Regions from separate parts of the Cupriavidus sp. 10L43_2 genome, predicted to be linked through region 1. Evidence: riboswitches for the same ligand, from Rfam matches in the RefSeq annotation. Region 1 holds a riboswitch; the other holds the start of a gene.

Region 1 (10,415 bases):
ACCAGATCGTTGACCTGCATGGTGGACATGCCGATCAGATTCAGGCGATCCAGGCGAGAAAAAACCTCTGCCAATAGCCTGCCCGATTCGGCCATCAGGGCAATTTCCCCAGGTTCCTTGGTCACGAAGCCACCTTCAAGCTTTGCGCAACAACACCCGCAGCCCGCAGTTCGCGAGTGACGATCTCATTGAAGCTTTGCGTGGGATTCATTTCGCACAGCATGCCAATCTTCATCCAGAACGCTGCCTGAGCGTTGATAGACCGACATGACACGCCGCTTGCCTTGCGCAACTGATCATGCAACTCGCCATCGATGTTCACGATGCCCATAGTGCCATCCATATATGAAACATATACGAATCATATAGGCAATCGCGCCGGCGATGCAAGCCCTGTGTCGCTCCACTCCTGGTCAGCCCAACAGAATCCGCGGCCAAGATCGGACGACCATGTGGGCGTCACGCCGTGGTGAGCCGCTCCTTTGCCAGCCTCGTGCCTGCTGCCAGCGCCTCCAGCTTGCGCCACGCCACATCCCGACCCATCGGCGCCAGGCCGCAATTCGTGCACGGGAACAGCCGCTCCTTCGGCACGAACTCCAGCGCCCGGCCGATGGTGTCAGCCACTTCCTCGGGTGTCTCGACCACGTCGCTGGCCACATCGATCACGCCGACCAGCACGTCCTTACCGGCCAGCAGCCCCATCAGGTCGGGCGGCACATGGGAGTGGATGCATTCCAGGCTCACCTGGTCGATGCAGCTGCGGGCCAGCGCGGGGAACACCGTCTCATACTGGCGCCATTGGTCGCCCAGGGTGCTCTTCCAGTCCGTATTGGCCTTGATGCCGTAGCCGTAGCAGATATGCACCGCCGTCGTACAGGTCAAGCCCTGCGCCGCGCGCTCGAGCGCCTGCACGCCCCAGTCGGCGGCATCCTTCATGTAGACATTGAAGGCGGGCTCGTCGAACTGGATGATGTCTACGCCGTCGGCCTGAAGCGCCAGGGCCTCCTGGTTGAGCAACTCGGCGAAGGCGAAGGCCATCTTGACCTTGTCGCCGTAGAAGCGGTCCGCCACGGTGTCGACGATGGTCATCGGGCCGGGCAGGGTGAACTTCAGTTTCTTCTTCGTGTGTGCGCGCGCCAGCTGTGCTTCGAAAGCATGCACGCGGCCCTTCAGGCGCAGGGCCGAAACCACCTGCGGCACCATCGCGTCGTAGCGGTTGTCGCGGATGCCCATCTTCACCTTGTGCTCGAAGTCGATGCCCTCGACCTGCTCGAGAAAGCCGTGCACGAAGTGCTGTCGCGATTGCTCGCCGTCGCACACGATGTCCAGGCCTGCGTCTTCCTGGGCCTTGATCCACAGTAACGTCGCGTCGGCCTTGGCCTGGCGAAGCGCGTCGCCTTCAGCCTTCCACTGAGGCCAGAGTTTGTTTGTTTCAGCCAGCCAGCCTGGCTTCGGCAGGCTGCCGGCGATGGAGGTTTCAAACATCTGAGGATTCCTTTCAAGCAACGATGGGTGTGGCAAGCATACTTCGGGACCGTTTTTCCCGATCAGCCACGGGACGGCGTGTTATGGGGTCAGAGCGCGAAATTGGCAGACCATTGATCAAGGACGTTCTTGTACGGCTTGATGAAGTTCTCCTCCGCAAATTTCCCCTGCTGGACAGCCAGCTGGCTGCGTTCTTCCCGGTCATAGACAATCTGCGTCAACGAGTAATCCTGGTTCTTCAGGCTCGGTTGATAGCGTTTCCCTGCTGCAGAATTGGCGTTGTAAATCTCGGGGCGATAAATCTTCTGAAAGGTTTCCATTGTGCTGATGGTGCCGATCAACTCGAGATCTGTGTAGTCGCCCAGAAGATCGCCGAAAAAGTAGAAAGCCAAGGGTGCAACGCCATTCGGAGGCATGAAGAAACGAACCTGCATCCCCATCTTTGCGAAGTATCGGTCGGTCGAGGACAGTTCATTCTGTTGATACTCGACCCCAAGTACGGGGTGCTGGTTTCCGGTCCGCTGATAGGTCTTGCTGGTCGATGCGCTTATGGAGATGACAGGCGGCTTGTGGAAGCGCTCCTTGTAAGTGCGCGAGGCAACAAACTGCTTGAACAGCTTTCCATGCAAGTCACCAAAATCGTCTGGCGTGCGGAATTCCGCTCGATCAACGTTGTACCTTGGAAGCAAGACGCTGAAGTCGTAATCGCGTACGTAGGAGGAGAAGTTATTCCCCACGATGCCGTCGATGCGTTTGTGCGTTTTCTTGTCGAGAATGCAGGTTTTCAGTATCTCGATCAACGGAAATGCATCGTTGCCGCGCTTGGCGTCGACACTCATCTCCACGGAGATGATCTCGAGCTCGACAGCGTAGCGATCTCCGGTCGGATTGTCCCAATGCGCCAGGTCATTGAAGCGATTGTCAATCATCCTCAACGTGTTGCGCAGATTCTGTTGCCTACTCTTTCCCCGGGCCAGGTTGGCAAAATTGGTGGTTACGCGCGTACTGTCCGATGGCTGATAGTTTTCATCGAAAAGAATGCTCTTGAGGCTAAAGGCAAGTTCTTTGTTCATTGCGATCCAGTGACCTAATTTTTGAGAGAAGTCGATTCTTGTTTCAGGCCACAACCACTTCCTCGGCCAGAGCGGGCCTTGCGTGGTGCGTCAGTTCGACCAACGGCAGTGCCCGTTGGATCGCCAGCCTGGCCCGCTCGATGAGGGCCTGGTTCTGCAGGCGGTAGTCGACGAAATCCTTGTCGGTCGCGTAGACACCCAGCGGCAATGTGCGCGCCTGGAAGAAGCTGAACAGCGGCCGCAACTGGTGGTCGATCACCAGGGCATGGCGCTCGCTGCCACCGGTGGCAGCCAACAACACAGGCTTGTCGATCAAGGCGTCCTGATGAATGAAGTCGAAGAAGTGCTTGAACAGTCCGGTGTAGGAGCCGCGGAACACCGGTGTTGCCACCACCAGGACGTCAGCTTGCTCAACCGCCGCAAGTTCCCGCTCCACCGTGTCGGGCAAGTGGGTGCGCCAGACCGCACCGGCAAGCCGCGGTGCGAGCTGACCCAGTTCAACCAAGCGCTGTTCGCACGGAAGTTCGTCTGCGATCAGGTCTAGCAGGTGCTCTGCCAGGGCTGCAGACTTGGAGGGGCGTTGTAGCCCGCCGGAAACCGCTACTAGACGGAGTGGACGTGTCATTTTTGCTTTCATCTGTTGCGAGGCTCACGCGACATGCCAATCGTATGGATGTGCATCGATGAAGTAAAATGGCTTTATTTCAACAATCCATGAGCAGTAGTCATGTGAGTTATCGGGCGCACCCGCCGGGTCATCCCGCTCTCACGCCTCCGTGCTCCCCAGATCAGCATGTGCGCTTTGTAACCGTCCGTTACGGGTAGAATGCGCACCGCGGCACGTCCCCTGTGCCGCCCGTGATTGCAGGTGCCCGCGATGCTCGTGGGTTAAACGGGAAACAGGTACGTCGCCGAGCCGCGACCAAGCCTGTGCTGCCCCCGCAACGGTAAGCAGGTTCGGGAACTGTCATGTCGATCCATCGGATCGGCGGCCACTGCGCGATTGTCATCGTTGTCATCGCGTGGGAAGGCGACGGATTCCCGGGAGCGCACGCTCCCCGCCTGTCAGCCCGGATACCGGCCTGTTGTCATCATCGAAATCTTTCGCACGGACGGGGTCGTCCGGCTTCACGATGACATACAACTTGTTCGCGCATTCCGCTGGCCGCCCGCGCTCGGCCCAGATTTCGTCACGCCCTGCGCGTGGGCGTCGACCGCGCGTGCTGGCCGCATCACTTGGTGCCGTGGCCGGCCTTAATCTTCCCTGTGCTTTCGCACAGGAAACCTCCGAACAGAAGGACACGTCACTGCCGCCCGTGGTCGTCAGTGAGGCCGTCTATCCCGGCCTGGCGCTCTCGAAACCCGAATACACGGGCAGCCGCATGGGCCTGACGCCGCTCGAGACGCCGGCCAGCGTCGAAGTCATCAGCGGCGAGACCATCCGCGCGCGGGGCGACCAGAGCGTGCGCGAGGCCGTGACCCGGGCAACCGGCATCACCGGCAATCCGTCGCCGGGCAACGGCGGCACCTCGCTGACCGCGCGCGGCTTCGCCGGGCAGGGCTCGGTCATGCAGCTGCTGGACGGCACGCGCATGTACGTGGCCTCCGGTACGGTGACCTTTCCGTTCGATACGTGGTCGGTAGACCGCATCGAGGTCCTGCGCGGCCCCGCATCGGTCATGTATGGCGAAGGGGCGATCGGCGGCGTGGTCAATGTGGTGCAGAAGAAGCCGATCCGAGGCCCGATCGAGAACGAACTCCAGATCACGGGCGGCACCGAGAAGACCGCGCGCGTGGCCTTCGACAGTGGCGGCAAGGTCAACGACAACCTGTCGTACCGCTTCGCCACGGCCTACAACCGGACGGCTGGCTGGGTGGATCGGGGCGATGCCAACAACCTGATGGTGTCGGCGTCCGTGCGGCTGGACGTGAATCCGGAATTCAACCTGACGCTGTCCTATGACGACGGCACCCAGCATCCGCAGCAATACCTCGGCACGCCGCTGGTCAACGGCAGCCTGGACCGCTCGCTGCGCAAGAAGAACTACAACGTTGGCGATGCCGAGATCAGCTATCGCGACCGCTGGACGCGCCTGAACGCCGAATGGACGCCGAACGACCGCGTCACCGTGCGCAACCAGTTCTACTACCTGACCAGCCACCGTCACTGGCGCGACAGCGAGACCTACACCTATCTGCCGGCCACCTCGCAGGTGCGCCGCGGGGACTACCTGGAAATCCTGCACGACCAGGAGCAGGTGGGCAACCGCGCCGACATGACGGTGCGCAGCAAGCTGTTCGGGCTCGATAACACCACGACGGTGGGCTTCGACGTCAACAAGGTCAACTTCACCCACTCGAACAACTCGCCCTATGGCGGCACCTCCACCGTACCGGCGCGTGATTTCGATCCGGGCCTGTTCTTCAGCCCGCCGGGCGTCGTTACCTCGCCGCGCTTCCGCAGCAACACCACGCAGTACGCGCTGTTCGGTGAGCACCGTATCGCCTTCACGCCGCAGTGGTCGGTCATCGGCGGGGTGCGCTTCGACCATGCCGACCTGACGCGCACCGACCTCGTGGCCGGCTCGGCCTGGGACAAGACCTTCGCCAACACCACGTGGCGCGTGGGCACCGTCTACCAGTTCACCCCGAGCCTGGCCGTCTACGCCCAGTACGCCACCGCGACCGATCCGCTCGGCGCGCTGATCACCACGTCCGACGCGCAGCGCAACTTCAACCTCGCCACCGGCAAGCAGGTGGAAGTGGGCATGAAGCAGGCGTTCTGGGGCAATCGCGGCGAATGGACCTTCGCGGCGTACGAGATCCGCAAGAACGACCTGCTTTCGCGCGATCCGGTCAATCCGACCATCACCCAGCAGGTGGGCGAGCAGTCGTCGCGCGGGCTGGAAGCCTCGGCGAGCGTGGAAGTGCTGCGCGGTCTGCGCCTCGACGTCAACGGCACCGTGCTGCGCGCGCGCTATGACGACTTCAACGAGTCGGTCGGCGGGGTGCTGGTCTCCCGGGGCGGCAACGTGCCGACGAGCGTGCCGCAACAGGCCGCCAACGCGTGGCTGACGTGGAACTTCATCCCGCAATGGACCTTCGGCGCGGGCCTGCGCTATGTCGGCGGACGTTACGCGGACACGGCCAACCGCGTGCGCGTGCCGAGCTATACGACGGTGGATACGGCGCTGTCGTGGCGTGTCTCGAAGCAGGCGGCGCTGACGCTGCGCGTCTACAACCTGTTCAACAAGGACTACGCCGAATCGGTCTCGAACGGGGGCCAGCAATGGCTGCTGGGGCGTCCGCGTTCGGCGGAGTTGTCGGCCAACTTCTACTTCTGAGGCCCGGGCGATGTGGCGCAAGATCCGGCGCTGGCTGTACCTGATCCATCGCTGGATGGGCATCGCCGGCTGCCTGTTGATCGCGATGTGGTTCGGCTCGGGGCTGGTGATGATGTACGTCGGCTTTCCCGCGCTGACCGATGCCGAGCGGCTGGCCAGCCTGCCGCCGCTCGATGTGCGTGCCGTGGCCACGACGCCCGATGCGGCGATGGCGGCGGCGGGGCTGTCCAGCTTTCCACGCAGCCTGCGGCTTGAGATGGCGGGCAGCCTGCCCGTCTATCGCATGGTTGATGGCAAGGGTCAGCCCCATACCGTGGCGGCCACCGATGGCCGCGTCATCGAGCGCGTCGATGCAGCCACGGCGCAGGCCACTGCCCAGCAGTTCACCGGCAAGCCTGCGCGCTGGATCGAGACCGCCGAACGAGACCAGTGGACCGTGCCGAATGGCCTCAACGCGTGGCGTCCGCTGCATCGCATCGCCATCGATGACGGACACGGCACCGAGCTGTACATCTCGGCGAAGACCGGCGAGATCATGCGCGATACCGATCGCGCGGAGCGGTTCTGGAACTGGCTCGGCTCGGTGCCGCACTGGCTGTATTTCACGCCGATCCGCAAGGACCCGCCGCTGTGGCGGCAGGTGGTGCTGTGGACGTCCGGGCCCTGCGTGGTGGTGGCCATCACGGGAATCTGGATTGGCTGGCTGCGGCTACGCGTGCGGCGGCGCTTTGCGCACGGCAGCATGGCGGGCGTCTCGCCGTACCACGGCTGGATGGCCTGGCATCACATGGCCGGGCTCGTCGGCGCGCTGTTCCTGCTGTTCTGGCTGATCTCGGGATGGCTCTCCGTCAATCCTAACCAGTGGTTCAACGGGCGCAGCTTCGACGGCGCGGCCCTGCAGCGCTACGCGGGGCATGCCGGGGCCTCGTTCCCCGCGCCGGACTGGCGTGCCACGCTGGCAGACCGCAGTGCGCGCGAGGTCCGTATGGTGTGGGTCGGCAGCACGCCCATGTTGCAGGTGGCCGCCGGCAAGGGCGTTGTCACGGTGCTCGATCCGGGCAGTGGTGCGCCAGTGCGCTGGGACCCGGGCATGCTCTCGCGTATCGCCGGCACCCTGATGCCGGACGCTAAAGTCGTGGCCAGCGTCATGCAGGCCGAGGCCGACACCTACTGGTACAGTCACCACAACGCGCGCAGGCTGCCCGTGTTGCGCGTGACCTTCGACGACGCCGACAACACCTGGGCCTATGTCGATCCCTCGACGGGTCAGGTCATCGGCCGCAGTGACGACAGCCGCCGTCTCTATCGCTGGCTGTTCAACGCCGTACACAGCTATGACTTCGTTTCGCTCACGCAGCATCGCCCGTCATGGGATGTGGTGGTGTGGGTGCTGTCGCTGGTGGGTCTGGTGATGTCCGTCAGCGGGGTGGTCGTGGGCTGGCGGCGGTTGCGCCGCTGATTCTCGCCACCCCTTTCCATTTTCAACTTTCAAGCATCAGGTGATTCCATGCAAACCGCAAAAATTCCCGCCACGATCGTCACGGGCTTCCTGGGCAGCGGCAAGACCACCTTGCTGCGCCATATCCTCGAGAATGCCAACGGGCGCCGTATCGCTGTCATCGTCAACGAATTTGGCGAGCTGGGCATCGACGGGGAAATCCTGAAGGGCTGCGGCATTGGCTGCGACGAGCAGGGCGAGCCCACCGGCCAACTCTATGAACTGGCCAACGGCTGCCTGTGCTGCACCGTGCAGGAAGAGTTCTTCCCGGTCATGGAACAACTGCTCGAGCGCCGCGACCAGATCGATCACGTGCTGATCGAGACTTCGGGTCTGGCGCTGCCGAAGCCGCTGGTGCAGGCATTCCACTGGCCGAGCATCCGCAACGCGTTCACGGTGGATTCGGTGGTCACGGTGGTGGATGGCCCCGCCGCCGCCGCCGGCCAGTTCGCCGCGAATCCGGTGGCGGTAGACGCGCAGCGCCGCGCCGATCCGAACCTCGATCACGAGTCGCCGCTGCACGAGCTGTTCGAAGACCAGCTCGCCAGCGCGGATCTGGTCATCCTGAACAAGACCGACCTGATGGATGCCGCCCAGATTGCCGCAGTGGAGGCGCTGGTACGGCCCGAGATTCCGGCCGAAGTGAAGATCGTGCCGGCGCAGGCGGGGTCGCTCGATGTGAACAGCCTGCTGGGACTGAACCGCGCGTCGGAAGAGACGATCCACCAGCGCGTTGATCATCATGGCAGCGCGGACGACGCCGACCACGCCGATCATCATCACGATGAATTCGATTCGGTGGTGGTGGAGGCTGGCACCGTTGACCGCGAGGCATTGGTTGGCGCGCTCCAGAAGCTGGTGGCCGACCACACGATCTATCGCGTCAAGGGTTTCGCCGAACTCCCGGGCAAGGCAATGCGACTGGTGCTGCACGGCGTGGGGCAACGATTCGACAGCTACTTCGACCGTGCCTGGCGTGCTGACGAAGCGCGGGGCACGCGCGTGGTGCTGATCGGCCAGGAACTGGATGGCGCCGCGTTGCAAGCCGCGCTGGATCAGGCGCTGGCCGGCTGAATCAGAAAACGCTGTATTCCGATGTGGGCGGAAGTTGGGTGCTTTCACGCGTGCCGGGTCGGTGACGCGCTGCGATACGCGCGCCTGATGGCGTTACGTCGTTCAGTTGGGGGCGAGGTCCGCTGAACGGCGGGCCAGTTCGATGAAGGCTTGTACGTAATCGATCTCGATGTCGCTTTCCCGCGCGCCAAGGAAGATCTGCTTGGCGACGCCATGTGGGCCCAGCCGTACCGCCGTGACATCCATCTTTTCCGCATATTCGGCCACCAGCCAGCGCGGCAGGGCCGCGATGCCACGCCCGCTGGCCACCATCTGCATCATGATGTCCGTGGTCTCGATGGTCTTGTGGCGCTTGGGCGTGACGCCCGCCGGCTGCAGGAACAGGTTGTAGATGTCCAGGCGATCGGTGGCCACGGGATAGGTGATCAGCACTTCGTTCGTCAGCGCGTCGGCGTCTACGTGGGGCAAGCCGGCGAGCCGGTGGCCGCGATTGATGACCAGCACCTGCTCGTAGTCGAACACCGGCTCGAAATGCAGGCCGGGCTTGTAGAGTGGATCCGGCGTTACCAGCATGTCGATCTCATACCCGTACAGCGCGCCGATACCGCCGAACTGGAACTTCTGCTTGACGTCGACATCCACGTCCGGCCATGTCGATAGGTAGGGCGAGACGATCTTGAGCAGCCACTGATAGCAGGGATGGCACTCCATGCCTATCCGCAGCGTGCCGCGCTCGCCCTGCGCAAACTGGTGGACCCGTTCTTCGGCCAGATCGAGCTGGGGCAGCACGCGGTTGGCCACCGCCAGCAGGTAGGAGCCCGCCTGGGTCAGCCGCAGACTGCGGCCTTCCCGCAGCCAGATGTCGGTACCCAACTGCAACTCGAGCTTTTTCATTGCATGGCTCAGTGCCGACTGCGTCAGGCACAGCACCGAAGCGGCCGCTGTCAGGGAGCCCTCACGGTCCACTTCCCGGATGATTGCCAGGTGAATGCGTTCAAGCATGATTGAGATTCATGTATTTTTGAATAACGATCATTTTACTTCATTGATTGGCCTTCCTACAATCGGACATCGACGATCTCCTCCGTGATCCAGATCGACGATGAGTTGCTCGACGCGTTCGACGACTTCAAGTATCCGAACGAGATCGGGCTGCGAAGACGCTGCGCGCGCAATAGTCGGCAAGGCTGTCGCGGCCCAAAACAAACATCCCCGCCACGGCGGGGATGTTTGTTTTGGGCTCGGCTATCAGACGTCAGGCATGCCTGACGCCGCGTCGCTCCTCCAGCCGCCGGTGTGCCAGCGTGGCAAACAGCAGACCAAGACCTGCCCAGAGCGTGGCCTGGATACCGAAGGCGGCCATCCTGAAGCGCCACAGCAGGACGGCTGAGAATTCGTCGGGGATCTCGTTGACTTCCGGCAGCAACCCTTGCGCCAGCAGCGCGATGACCACATAGATGGCCGCCGCGCCCAGCGTGGCGTGCCAGGTGCCGTGGCTCGCCGCAAGCTTGCGGGCAACGATGACCGCAATCACCATCGCCGCCAACGACAGGGCGATCATGGTGAAGAACAAGGCGGTGCGAAGGCCGATCGTCGAAGGATCGCCGATGGCCGGCGGATTCGGTGGGTATTTGATAAACGGCACCAGCACGGTCGCGATGTAGCCAAGCAGCGCCATCAGCACGGACGTCGGGCGCGCGCCCAGCTTGCCAATCCGGCCGTAGACAAAGGCGAACGTCAGCGCAAACAGGCCACCTACCGCGCTGCCGAACACCGCCAGCCCGACAAACAGCCCGAGCCCGGCCTGTACGTCACGGCTGACCAGTTCGGGCATCTCATGCTGGTGGCTACCGCCCATTGCCTGCTCCATCCGCGCTTCGTACGCGATGGCGCCCTCCACCTCCGGTTCTCCAACGACCTTGGCAACACCGAATGCCAGCA
Region 2 (10,415 bases), on a different contig from region 1:
GTGGTGCGCAAGCCGGGGGCGGAGATCGACGAGGCGGGGATGATCGGCACGCTGCGTGGCCGTATCGCCAACTTCAAGGTGCCCAAGCGCGTGCACGTGGTGGACGAGCTGCCGCGTAACACGATGGGCAAGGTGCAGAAGAACGTGCTGCGGGAGCAGTTCGCCGCGCTGTGATGGATTTCCCCCTCGCCCTGTAGAACTGGGGGAGGGGGAAGCCGAACTACCTGTTTACTTCACCATCTGGACCGACCCATTGACCGACACGGTCACATGGGCCTTGCCGCCTTCCATGGGGATCGGCGCGCCGGCATCGGCGGACATCGCCTTGGCGGCGTACATGCGCGGCGTCGGCGGCACCACGCCGCCGCTGTCGTTCATCGACACTTCACGAATCGTATAACTGCTATAGCCGAACAGCTTGGTGCTGGTCTGGGCCTTGTCGCGGAACGCTGACACGGCCTGCTCGGCCAGCTTCGCCTCGGTGGCCTGGCGTGCCTCGCGCGAGAGCGAGAAGGCGACGTTCTGCACCTGCATCTGGTTGGCCAGTTCGCCGGCCAGCTTCGACACCGCCGCGAAATCCTTCGACTTCAGGATCACTTCCGAGCGCCCGCGCCACGTGCTGATGCGGCCGTTGCGGTCCGTGCTCGGATGGATGGTGAAGCCGCCCGACTGCGCTTCCACGCCCGAGGTGCGCTTGGCCTGCGCCAGCACGGCCTGCGTGCGGGCCGACAGCGCGGACGAGATCGCCGACGGCTCGGCGCCTTCCTGTTCCGCGGCCAGCGTCAGTTGCACCACGTCCGTGGGTACTTCGGTGACCGCCTCGGCGGACAGCGACAGTACGCCGGCGGGCGGCGGCAGGGTCTGGGCCGATGCCACGGCAGCGGTGGTACTCAGCAAAGTGGCCGCAAGCAGTTGTTTCATTGTTGTTCTCCCGATCAAAGTGGTGGCTTTCAGACGCCTTTCCGCGCACTTCGTTCCGTGCGCGGCTGCAATGACTGTATCCGGGTGTTTCGCCGTGTAATACGGAGGGAGCGGCGCGCTCAGAACGTCCGCCACGCCTTCCAGAGCATGTACGAGGCGAGGCAGGCCAACAGCACGGCGAACACGCGCCGCAGCGCGTTGACGTCCATGTTGTGCGCCGCCCGCGCGCCCAGCGGCGCGGTGAGCACGCTGGCGATGGCGATGATGCCCAGCGCGGGCAGGTACACATAGCCGAGCGAGCCGGCCGGCAGGCCGCCCACGTCCCAGCCGCCCCAGACGTAGCCGACCACGCTGGCGAGCGCAATCGGGAAGCCGAGCGCGGCCGACGTGGCCACGGCGTTGTGGATCGGCACGTTGCACCAGGTCATGAACGGCACGGAGATGAAGCCGCCGCCGGCGCCCACCAGGCTCGAGATCAGGCCGATGACCGACCCCACGCCGACCATGCCCGGTGTGCCCGGTAGCCGGCGCGCGGCCGGTGGCCGGCGGCTGCGCAGCATCTGGAGCGCCGAGAAGCCGACGAAGACCGCGAACAGCAGCGACAGCCAGCCGGTCTTGAGCACGCTGAAGATCTTGCCGCCGCCGATCAGGCCACCCACCAGGATGCCCGGCGCCAGCGCCAGCACAATGCCCCAGCGCACCGCGCCGCGCTTGTGGTGGGCGCGCACGGAGGAGAGCGAGGTGAACAGGATGGTCGCCATCGACGTGGCGATGGCCATATGGACGATGTGGCTGTCGGAGACCTGCATGGCTGTATAAAACAGCGTCAGGAAGGGCACCATCAGCATGCCGCCGCCCACGCCGAGCAGCCCGGCGCAGAAGCCGGTGAAGGCGCCGAGGATCAGCAGCCCCGGAATCAGGACAGGACTCATGGTCGCCCCGTCACTTCATCAGCCGTTCGGTGATATAGCGCCATTCGGCCGGCGTGACCGGCGTGATGGAGAGGCGGTTGCCGCGCCGGAGCACGACCATGTCCGCCAGCGCCTCGTGCTCGCGCAGCGCGGGCAGCGGGACCAGCGCGCTCTTGCGCACGAAACGCACGTCCACGAGCGACCAGCGCGGCTCATCGGGCTTCGAGGCCTTGTCGTAGTAATCGCTCTTGGGATCGAACTGCGTGGGATCGGGGTAGGGCTGGGAGCAGACCTCGGCCAGTCCGGCGATGCCGGGCTCGGGGCAGGAGGAATGGTAGAACAGCACACCATCGCCGATGCGCATCTGGTCGCGCATGAAGTTGCGCGCCTGGTAGTTGCGCACGCCCGTCCACGGCAGCGTGCCGCGCTTGGCAAGATCGTCGATGCTGGCTTCGTCCGGCTCGGACTTCATCAGCCAGTACTGGGGGGCGCGTTGGCCCGATTTGGCGGGGGGTGGCGTCACGGTACCAGTATCCGTCGATCAAAGAAAAAAGGCGGTGGTTCTGAAAACCACCGCCTTCTGAGGGGTCCCCGCCTCGGCCGCTGGGTCGGCATCCTGAACCCAAGTGAGGTTCAGAGTGGCTGCGGAAGTCGCATTTTGGGTACATCACCCACTCAGGGAGTCCAGGCAGAACCAAGACTATGAATGCGGTGACGCGCTCGCCCACACGACATAATCCCGCACCATGCAATGCATATCGGTTCAAGGAGTTATGACCCTCACGAACCAGGCAGGGAAACTGTCAAACGTCTGACTTTATATTCACCTTACGCTGCGAGCAGCTGGGGTGATGTCAGACGTTTGCCGTTTCGAAACAGGATGGGATGAAAACGGCGGTCGGGCGCGATAACCTGACCTGTATGCTGCACCGGTAAGGCGTTTGTGCAGTCTGGCTACACTATACACCGCGTCGTCAGGCATACCAAGTTCGGCATGTTGCATCGTTACATTTTCAACACCGGACATCGGCCAAATCCGACATTGCGCCATCGGCTTCACATGCCTGTCATGTGCGGCCGATGCGGTGTGATTTCAAGTCCGGCCAGATCCGTCCGATGTCGATGTCAGCCCGGCGCGCGCGGGTCGGTGCCCACGTGCGCGTACTGCCGCAGTGCCTCGTCGGCGCGCTCGTTCAGCTCGCGGATGCGGGCGCGCACGGCGTCCACGGGAATCTGCCCGTCCTCCTCCTGCTTGCGGCGCATGGCCAGCAGGTCCGAGGCGATGCTGATGGCCGCCATCACGGCCACGCGCTCCACGCCCTTGGCGGAGACGTTGCCCTTGAGCTTGTTCATCTGGTTGTCCACCAGCGCCACCGCCTCCAGCAGCGCGGCTTCGTTGTCTGGCGCGATGGCGAAGCGGTAGGGCTGCCCCGCGATGTTCACTTCGACTTGCTTATTGCTCATGCGTGTTCTCCGGGGGCGGGGTGCGCGCCGCTGGCATCGGGGTCCGAGCCGGTGGCCGGGGCGCCTTCGCCCAGCAGGTCGAGCTGGCGCGCATCGCTGGCCGTGGGCAGCTTGTCCAGAATCGACTGGATGCGCAGCTGGGCTTCCTCGATCTTGATATTGAGCAGTTCGCGGTCGGCCGCCATGGATTCGCGGTCCGTGCGCAACTGGCTCGCCTCGGCCCGCAGGCGGTCGATCTCCGCGCGCAGCCGCTGGTTTTCCGCCGCCAGGGTGTCTGCGTGATGCAGCACGCGCCCGATCTTGGCGGCCAGTTGTTCGAGTTCGTTGAGCATAGTGCCTGTCTGTCCGATGGAATGTGGGTCAGGTTTCGGGATTCTAGCCGATGCCGGATCGGCCACGTCGTCAACGAGACGTTTCTGACTGCAGCGTCGCCAGGAAGTTGCATCGATCGTCACGCAACGTGCGGGTAACCGGCCCCGGAGTGGACGGTTCCGCACCACGTCCGCCAGATTGACGGCCCCGGTGAAACTGCCTACACTCGCGCACGTTCCAGGTGCTCGCGACCCTGCCCACAGGGCCGCAGTTCAACGGGAAACAGGGAGTCCGGGGCGCGCCGCGCGCTGGGCCAACCTGTGCTGCCCCCGCAACGGTAAGCGACCGCGCGCGCGCCATGCGCCGCGCAAGGGCCTGCCAGCATGCCACTGATCCACCCCGACATTTGACGGGGATCCAGCGATCGGGAAGGCGGCCGGCCTGATGTCGTCAGCCCGGATACCGGCCTGAACGCGGGCGCACCGCTCCACAGCGGCGCGCCACTTCGCCACAAGGCCCGCGGGGACGGGCCCGGCCGTACTTCCATCCATCCAGCAACATGCGTTCCTCGCTCCACAGGCAGACCGCCGCGACCCAGCCGCCGGTCCGCCCGCGCGTGCCCGCCATCCTGGCGGCCATCGCCGCCTTCGTGCCCGCCCTTGTACCCGCTTTCTACCCCGCCATGGTCCACGCGCAAGCCGCGCCGGATGCCAGCGGCGCCGCCCCCGGCCAGACGCTCGCGCCGGTGGTCGTCACCGCCTCGCGCACCGCGCAGGCCGTGACCGAGGCGCTGCCGCACACCACGGTGGTCACTCAGGAAGACATCGTCAACACCCAGGCGCCGGACCTGCGCTCGCTGCTGCGCGGCCAGGCGGGCGTGGAGTTCGCCACCACGGGCGGCATGGGCGCCAACACCACGCTGTTCATGCGCGGCGCCAATTCCAACCAGGTGCTGATCCTGGTGGATGGCGTGCGCATTGCCGGCGCCAGCGGCGGCACCGCGCAGCTCGCCAATATCCTGCCGGACCAGATCGACCATATCGAAGTGGTGCGCGGCAACGTCTCGGCGCTGTACGGCTCCGACGCCATCGGCGGCGTGGTGCAGATCTTCACCAAGAGCGGCGCCGGCCAGGCCCCGGCGGCTAACGCTTCGGTGGAGTACGGCAGCAACAATACGCGCCAGGGCACCGTCGGCTATGGCGGGCAGGTGGGCGATACCTCGTTCAACGTCACCGGCTCGATGTTCAAGACCGACGGCTATTCGTCGATCGACGCCGCGAAATGGAATCGCGACAACCCCACGCGCGCCCGGCAGGGCATCGGCCCGAATCCGGCCGACAACCCGTACGAGAACAAGAGCGTCTCCGGCCAGGTGAAGCACAAGTTCAGCCAGGACTGGGACGCCGGCGTGGCCGCGTACTACTCCAACAGCCAGTTGTCGTACGACAGCACCAGCGGCAAGCCGACCGACGACCTGCGTATGGATAGCGAGCTGTACACGCTGTCCGCGTTCGTCAACGGCAAGTTGCTGCCCGACTGGCGCACCCATTTCAAGGTTGCCCAGAGCGAGGACCGCGCCGAAACCACCAAGAACGGCCTGTTCGACAGCCTGTTCAGCACGCGCTCGCGCCAGTTCAACTGGCAGAACGAGTACGCGCTGACGCCTGACCACACGCTGCTGTTCGGGACCGACTACCTCCAGCAGGAACTGTCGTCCAGCGCCTACAACGCGCCCATCCGCAATGTGTTCTCGGTCTACGGCGGCTACGAAGGCAAGATCGGCCGCCACCAGCTGCAGCTGAACGCGCGCAACGACCATTATTCGGACTTCGGCAACCAGGGCAGCTTCTTCGCCGGCTATGGCTTCCACCTGACCCAGGCGGTCAAGCTGATCGCCAACGTCAGCAACGCCTTCCGCGCGCCGACCTTCAACGAACTCTATTACCCGAACTTCGGCCAGCCGAACCTCCAGCCGGAGCGCGCGAAGTCGGCCGAGCTGGGCGTGCAGGTGGAGACTGCCGCCACCGGGTTGCTGCGCGTGACCGCGTTCGAGACCCGCTACAACGACCTGATCGTCTCCACGCAGCAGGCCAACGGGCTGTTCCTGGCGCAGAACGTCAACAAGGCCAAGGTGCAGGGGGTGGAGGCGTCCTGGCGCGCCAACCTGCTCGGCACCGATGTCGGCGCCAGCGTGACCTTCCAGAATCCGGTCGATGAAACCAACGGCACCCAGTTGCTGCGCCGCGCGCGCCGCCATGCGTCGTTCGATGTGGGCCGGAATTTCGGCGATTTCCGATTCGGGGGCGAGTGGCTGGTCTCGTCGTCGCGGATGGACAACGGCTCGCGCCGGCTGGGCGGATACGGTATCTTGAACCTCACCGCCCGCTACAACATCGACAAGCAATGGTACGTCGCCGCCCGCGTGGAAAACCTGTTCGACAAGAACTACCAGCTCGCCTATCCGTACGCCACGCAGGGCCGGGCGGGGTTCGTCACGCTGGGATGGCGCCAGAAATGAGGCCCGGCAAGGCGCCGCGCCCGGGCGGGGTCCGCCATGGCTGAGGCGCGCCGCGCGCTGGCCGTCTGGCTGCTCCTCGCCCTGGCGGGGCTGGCCGTGTTCGGGCTGTCGCTCGCGCTGGGCAGCGTATCGCTCGATGCCTCGCAGCTCTGGCAGGCCCTGACCGCCACCGATGCCGGCATGGCCGGCGCGATTGTCAGGGAATTGCGACTCCCCCGTGCCGTCGCCGCGTTCGCGTGCGGCGGCCTGCTGGCGCTCTCTGGCGCGCTGATGCAGGTGCTGCTGCGCAACCCGCTGGCCGAGCCCTATGTATTAGGCGTCTCGGGCGGCGCCGCCACCGGCGCGTTACTGGCGATGCTGCTGATGCTGCCGCTGTGGACCGTGCAGGCCGGCGCCGCCGGCGGGGCGCTGCTGTCGATGGTGCTGGTGGCTTCGCTGGCGCGCCGGGACCTGCTGCACCCGCGCGTGCAGGGCGGCCACCACGAGGCGGGCGCCCGCCTGCTGCTGACCGGCGTGATCCTGGCCGCCGGCTGGGGCGCGCTGATCACGCTGATCCTGGCCATCGCGCCGGAATCGCGGCTGCGCGGCATGCTGTTCTGGCTGACGGGCGACCTCGGCGGCACCGCCAGCTACGGCGCCGCGCTGGCCACGCTGGCCGTGGCGCTGGCGCTGGCCATGCCGATGGCCCGCTCGCTCAACGTGATGCTGCTCGGCGAGACCGTGGCGCAATCGCTGGGCGTGCAGGTGGGCCGGGTGCGGCTGGCCACCTTCCTGATCGCCTCGTTCGCCATCGCGGCGGCGATCACCACGGCGGGGTCGATCGGCTTCGTCGGCCTGGTCGTGCCGCATATGGTGCGGCTGGCCTGGGGCAACGACCAGCGGCTGCTGCTGCCGGCCTCGGTGCTGCTGGGCGGCACATTGCTGATGGCGGCGGATCTGATCGCCCGTACCGTGATCGCCCCGACCCAACTGCCGGTGGGCGTGATTACCGCGCTGCTCGGCGTGCCGACCTTCCTTTATCTGTTGCTGCGGAGGCCGCGATGAACCATTGGTCTACGCCGCTCGCGCCTTGTCCCAGCCTGCACCTGCGCGATGTCGCCCTGCGCACCGGGTCGCGCGTGCTGGTGGAGCATCTGTCGATGGCCATCGCGCCGGGCGAGTTCTGGTGCGTGGTCGGCCCCAATGGCGTGGGCAAGTCCACGCTGATGGGCGTGCTGGCCGGCCTGCGCGCGCCCGAGGGCGGCGAGGTGCGCATCGACGACACCCCGGTCACCCGCGCCGCGCCGGCCGCGCTCGCGCGCCAGCGCGCCTACCTGCCGCAGGCCGTGCACGACACCTTCTCGATGGCCGTGCAGGACGCCGTGCGCGTGGGGCGTCATCCGCACATGAGCGGCTGGGGCTGGGGCCAGGGCGACGATGACCGCGTGGTGCGCGACGTCATGACCGAACTCGACCTCGACGCCCTGACCACGCGCGATGTCCTCACGCTCTCCGGCGGCGAGCGCCAGCGCGTGTCGCTGGCCGCCGCCATGGCCCAGCAGGCGCCGCTGCTGCTGCTCGACGAACCGGTGGCCCACCTCGACCTGCGCCACCAGATCCTCGTGCTGGAACTGCTGCGCCGCCTGACCACGGCAGGCCGCCACGCGGCCGTCGTGATCCTGCACGATCTCAACCTGGCGCGCCGCTACGCCACGCATGCGCTGCTGATGTCCGAAGACGGTCAGGCGCTGCACGGCCCCGCGCCGGAAGTCCTCACCCCCGCGCAGTGCTCCCGGGCGCTGCGCACCCCCATCGTCAGCGTCAGCGACGGCCTCCATACGGCGCTGATTCCCGATGGGATGACTGGAAATTCGTAAATGAGCGATATCGATAACAACCCGCCGGACACCCCGGAAACGCCCGACACCCCAGACGATGCCGGCCGCGACGCCCGCCACAAGGCCCGCATGGCGCGCAAGAAGGAAGTGGTGGACGCCAAGATCTCCGCCGCGCAGACCGAGCGCGGCGTGATCGTGATCACCACCGGCAACGGCAAGGGCAAGTCCAGCTCGGGTTTCGGCATGGTCGTGCGCGCGATGGGCCACGGCATGCGCACGGGCGTGGTGCAGTTCATCAAGGGCGCCATCCCGAGCGGCGAGGAGATGTTCCTCCAGCGTTTTCCGGAAGCCTGCGAGTTCCACGTGATGGGCGAGGGCTACACCTGGGAGACCCAGGACCGCGCGCGCGACGTGGCCAAGGCCGAGGCCGCCTGGGAAATCGCCCGGCGCATGCTGCAGGATCCGGCCATCGGGCTGGTCCTGTTCGATGAACTGAATATCGCGCTGAAGCTGCATTACCTCGACGTGGAGCAGGTCATCGCCGACCTGCGCGCCCGTCCGCCGATGCAGCACGTGGTCATCACCGGCCGCGGCGCGCCGCCGGCGCTGGTCGAGGCCGCCGACACCGTGACCGAGATGACCCCGGTCAAGCACGCGTTCCAGCAGGGCATCAAGGCCCAGCGCGGCGTGGAAATGTAAAGACACTGCGGAAATGACGATGTCCACCTTCACCGACACCCCCCTGCAACTTCCCCCGATCGCCCCGCTCGATGACTCGCTGCGTGCCGCGCTCCAGGCCGCCATCGACGACAAGACCAAGCCGCCCGGCTCGCTGGGCCGGCTGGAGTCGCTGGCGATGCAGATCGGCCTGATCCGGGGCGAGACCCAGCCGGTGCTGACCCGCCCGACCATCATCGTTTTTGCCGGCGATCATGGCGTGGCCGATGCCGGCGTGAGCGCTTTCCCGCCCGAAGTCACGGCCCAGATGGTGCTGAACTTCCTCGGCGGCGGCGCGGCGATCAATGTCTTCACGCGCCAGCACGGCATGGTGCTGGAAGTGGTGGATGCCGGCGTGCGCGCGCCGCTGCCGGCCGCGCCGGGTCTGGTCAACTGCCGCGTGGCGGACGGCACGCGCAATTTCGTCGAGGAAGCCGCGATGACGCCGGCGCAGGCTGGCGCGGCCATCCAGGCCGGCATGGCGCGCGTGCTGCGCCATGCGGAGCAGGGCACCAATGTGATCGGTTTCGGCGAGATGGGTATCGCCAACACCTCCGCCGCCGCCTGCCTGATGAGCCGGCTGACCGGCCTGCCGCTGGCCGACTGCGCCGGGCGCGGCACCGGGCTGGACGACGCCGGCGTGGCCCGCAAGCGCGAGATCCTCGAGCGCGCGCTGGCCCGCCACGCCGAGGTCACCGCGCCGCTGGACGTGCTGGCCACCTTCGGCGGCTTCGAGATCGCGGCGATGACCGGCGCCTACCTGGCCGCCGCCGCCTGCCGCATGGTGATTCTGGTCGATGGCTTCATCGCCTCCGCCGCGCTGCTAGTGGCGGCACGGATCGACCCGACCGTGCTCCAGTACTGCGTGTTCTCGCATTGTTCCGATGAGCGCGGCCACAAGGCCCTGCTGGCCGAGTTCGGCGCCGAACCGCTGCTGGCCCTGAACCTGCGCCTGGGCGAAGGCACCGGTGCGGCGCTGGCGTGGCCGCTGGTGGCGTCGGCGGCGGCGTTCCTTAAGGAAATGGCGACGTTCAGCGGTGCCGGCGTGAGCCCCGGCGCGGCCTGATCGGAATCCGGAAAACCCGACCATGGCCGACGAACTGCGCTTCTTCCTGACCGCCCTCGGCTACTTCACGCGCGTGCCGTTGCCGCAGCGGCTGGCCGGCTGGGTCGGCTTCCAGCCGCACTATCTCAACGCGGCGGCGCGCTACTTTCCGCTGGTGGGGCTGTTGGTGGGCGTGGCCGGCGCGCTGGTCACCTGGGGCGCGCTGGCCTTGTGGAGCGCGCCCGTGGCGGTGGCGCTGGGCATGATCGCCACGCTGCTGCTGACCGGCGCATTCCATGAGGATGGTCTGGCCGATTGCGCGGATGCCTTCGGCGGCGGCTATCGGCGCGAGGACGTGCTGGCCATCATGCACGACTCGCGCGTGGGCGCCTTCGGGGCCATCGCCATCGTCATGGCGCTGCTGCTCAAGTGGCAATTGCTGCTGGCCACGGGCGAGGCGGGCGGGCTGGCCGTGCTGCTGGCGGTGCTGGTGGCCGGCCATGGCGCGAGCCGGGCGATGGCCATCTCCTTTCTCGCCACGCACGACTATGTGCGCGCCGAGGGCAAGGCCAAGCCGGTGGCGCAGCGGCTGGCCGGGGCCGGGTTGCTGTTCGCGCTGGTCTGCGGCGTGGCGCCGCTGGTGCTGCTTGGGCCGATGTTCGCGGGCGTGGCCATCGTCGTGCTGGTTGTCGTGCGCGCGGCGCTGGGCG

The links. Region 1 has a riboswitch for cobalamin ahead of AC1DEL_RS13985 (TonB-dependent receptor). Riboswitches for the same ligand answer to the same signal wherever they lie in the genome.
Region 2: linked by a shared signal. The riboswitch ahead of AC1DEL_RS06610 (TonB-dependent receptor plug domain-containing protein) and the one ahead of AC1DEL_RS13985 (TonB-dependent receptor) in region 1 are both predicted to bind cobalamin.

Annotation. Positions count from the first base shown of each region.
Region 1 covers NZ_JBFTJE010000008.1:123,669-134,083, reverse strand. The annotation lists gene map (type I methionyl aminopeptidase) at 1-125, opposite strand, end outside; gene AC1DEL_RS14005 (ParD-like family protein) at 122-331, opposite strand; gene AC1DEL_RS14000 (methionine synthase) at 460-1,485, opposite strand; gene AC1DEL_RS13995 (DUF1852 domain-containing protein) at 1,575-2,558, opposite strand; gene msuE (FMN reductase) at 2,602-3,183, opposite strand; cobalamin riboswitch at 3,408-3,658, shown strand; gene AC1DEL_RS13985 (TonB-dependent receptor) at 3,875-5,902, shown strand; gene AC1DEL_RS13980 (PepSY domain-containing protein) at 5,913-7,361, shown strand; gene cobW (cobalamin biosynthesis protein CobW) at 7,410-8,474, shown strand; gene AC1DEL_RS13970 (LysR family transcriptional regulator) at 8,577-9,476, opposite strand; gene AC1DEL_RS13965 (CbtA family protein) at 9,730-10,415, opposite strand, start outside.
Region 2 covers NZ_JBFTJE010000003.1:392,971-403,385, reverse strand. The annotation lists gene AC1DEL_RS06645 (malonate--CoA ligase) at 1-174, shown strand, start outside; gene AC1DEL_RS06640 (SIMPL domain-containing protein) at 229-921, opposite strand; gene AC1DEL_RS06635 (sulfite exporter TauE/SafE family protein) at 1,041-1,853, opposite strand; gene AC1DEL_RS06630 (EVE domain-containing protein) at 1,864-2,304, opposite strand; RNA gene ssrS (6S RNA) at 2,417-2,633, opposite strand; gene AC1DEL_RS06620 (cell division protein ZapA) at 2,958-3,296, opposite strand; gene AC1DEL_RS06615 (hypothetical protein) at 3,293-3,628, opposite strand; cobalamin riboswitch at 3,830-4,093, shown strand; gene AC1DEL_RS06610 (TonB-dependent receptor plug domain-containing protein) at 4,168-6,126, shown strand; gene AC1DEL_RS06605 (FecCD family ABC transporter permease) at 6,163-7,170, shown strand; gene AC1DEL_RS06600 (ABC transporter ATP-binding protein) at 7,167-7,982, shown strand; gene cobO (cob(I)yrinic acid a,c-diamide adenosyltransferase) at 7,983-8,642, shown strand; gene cobT (nicotinate-nucleotide--dimethylbenzimidazole phosphoribosyltransferase) at 8,662-9,726, shown strand; gene AC1DEL_RS06585 (adenosylcobinamide-GDP ribazoletransferase) at 9,749-10,415, shown strand, end outside.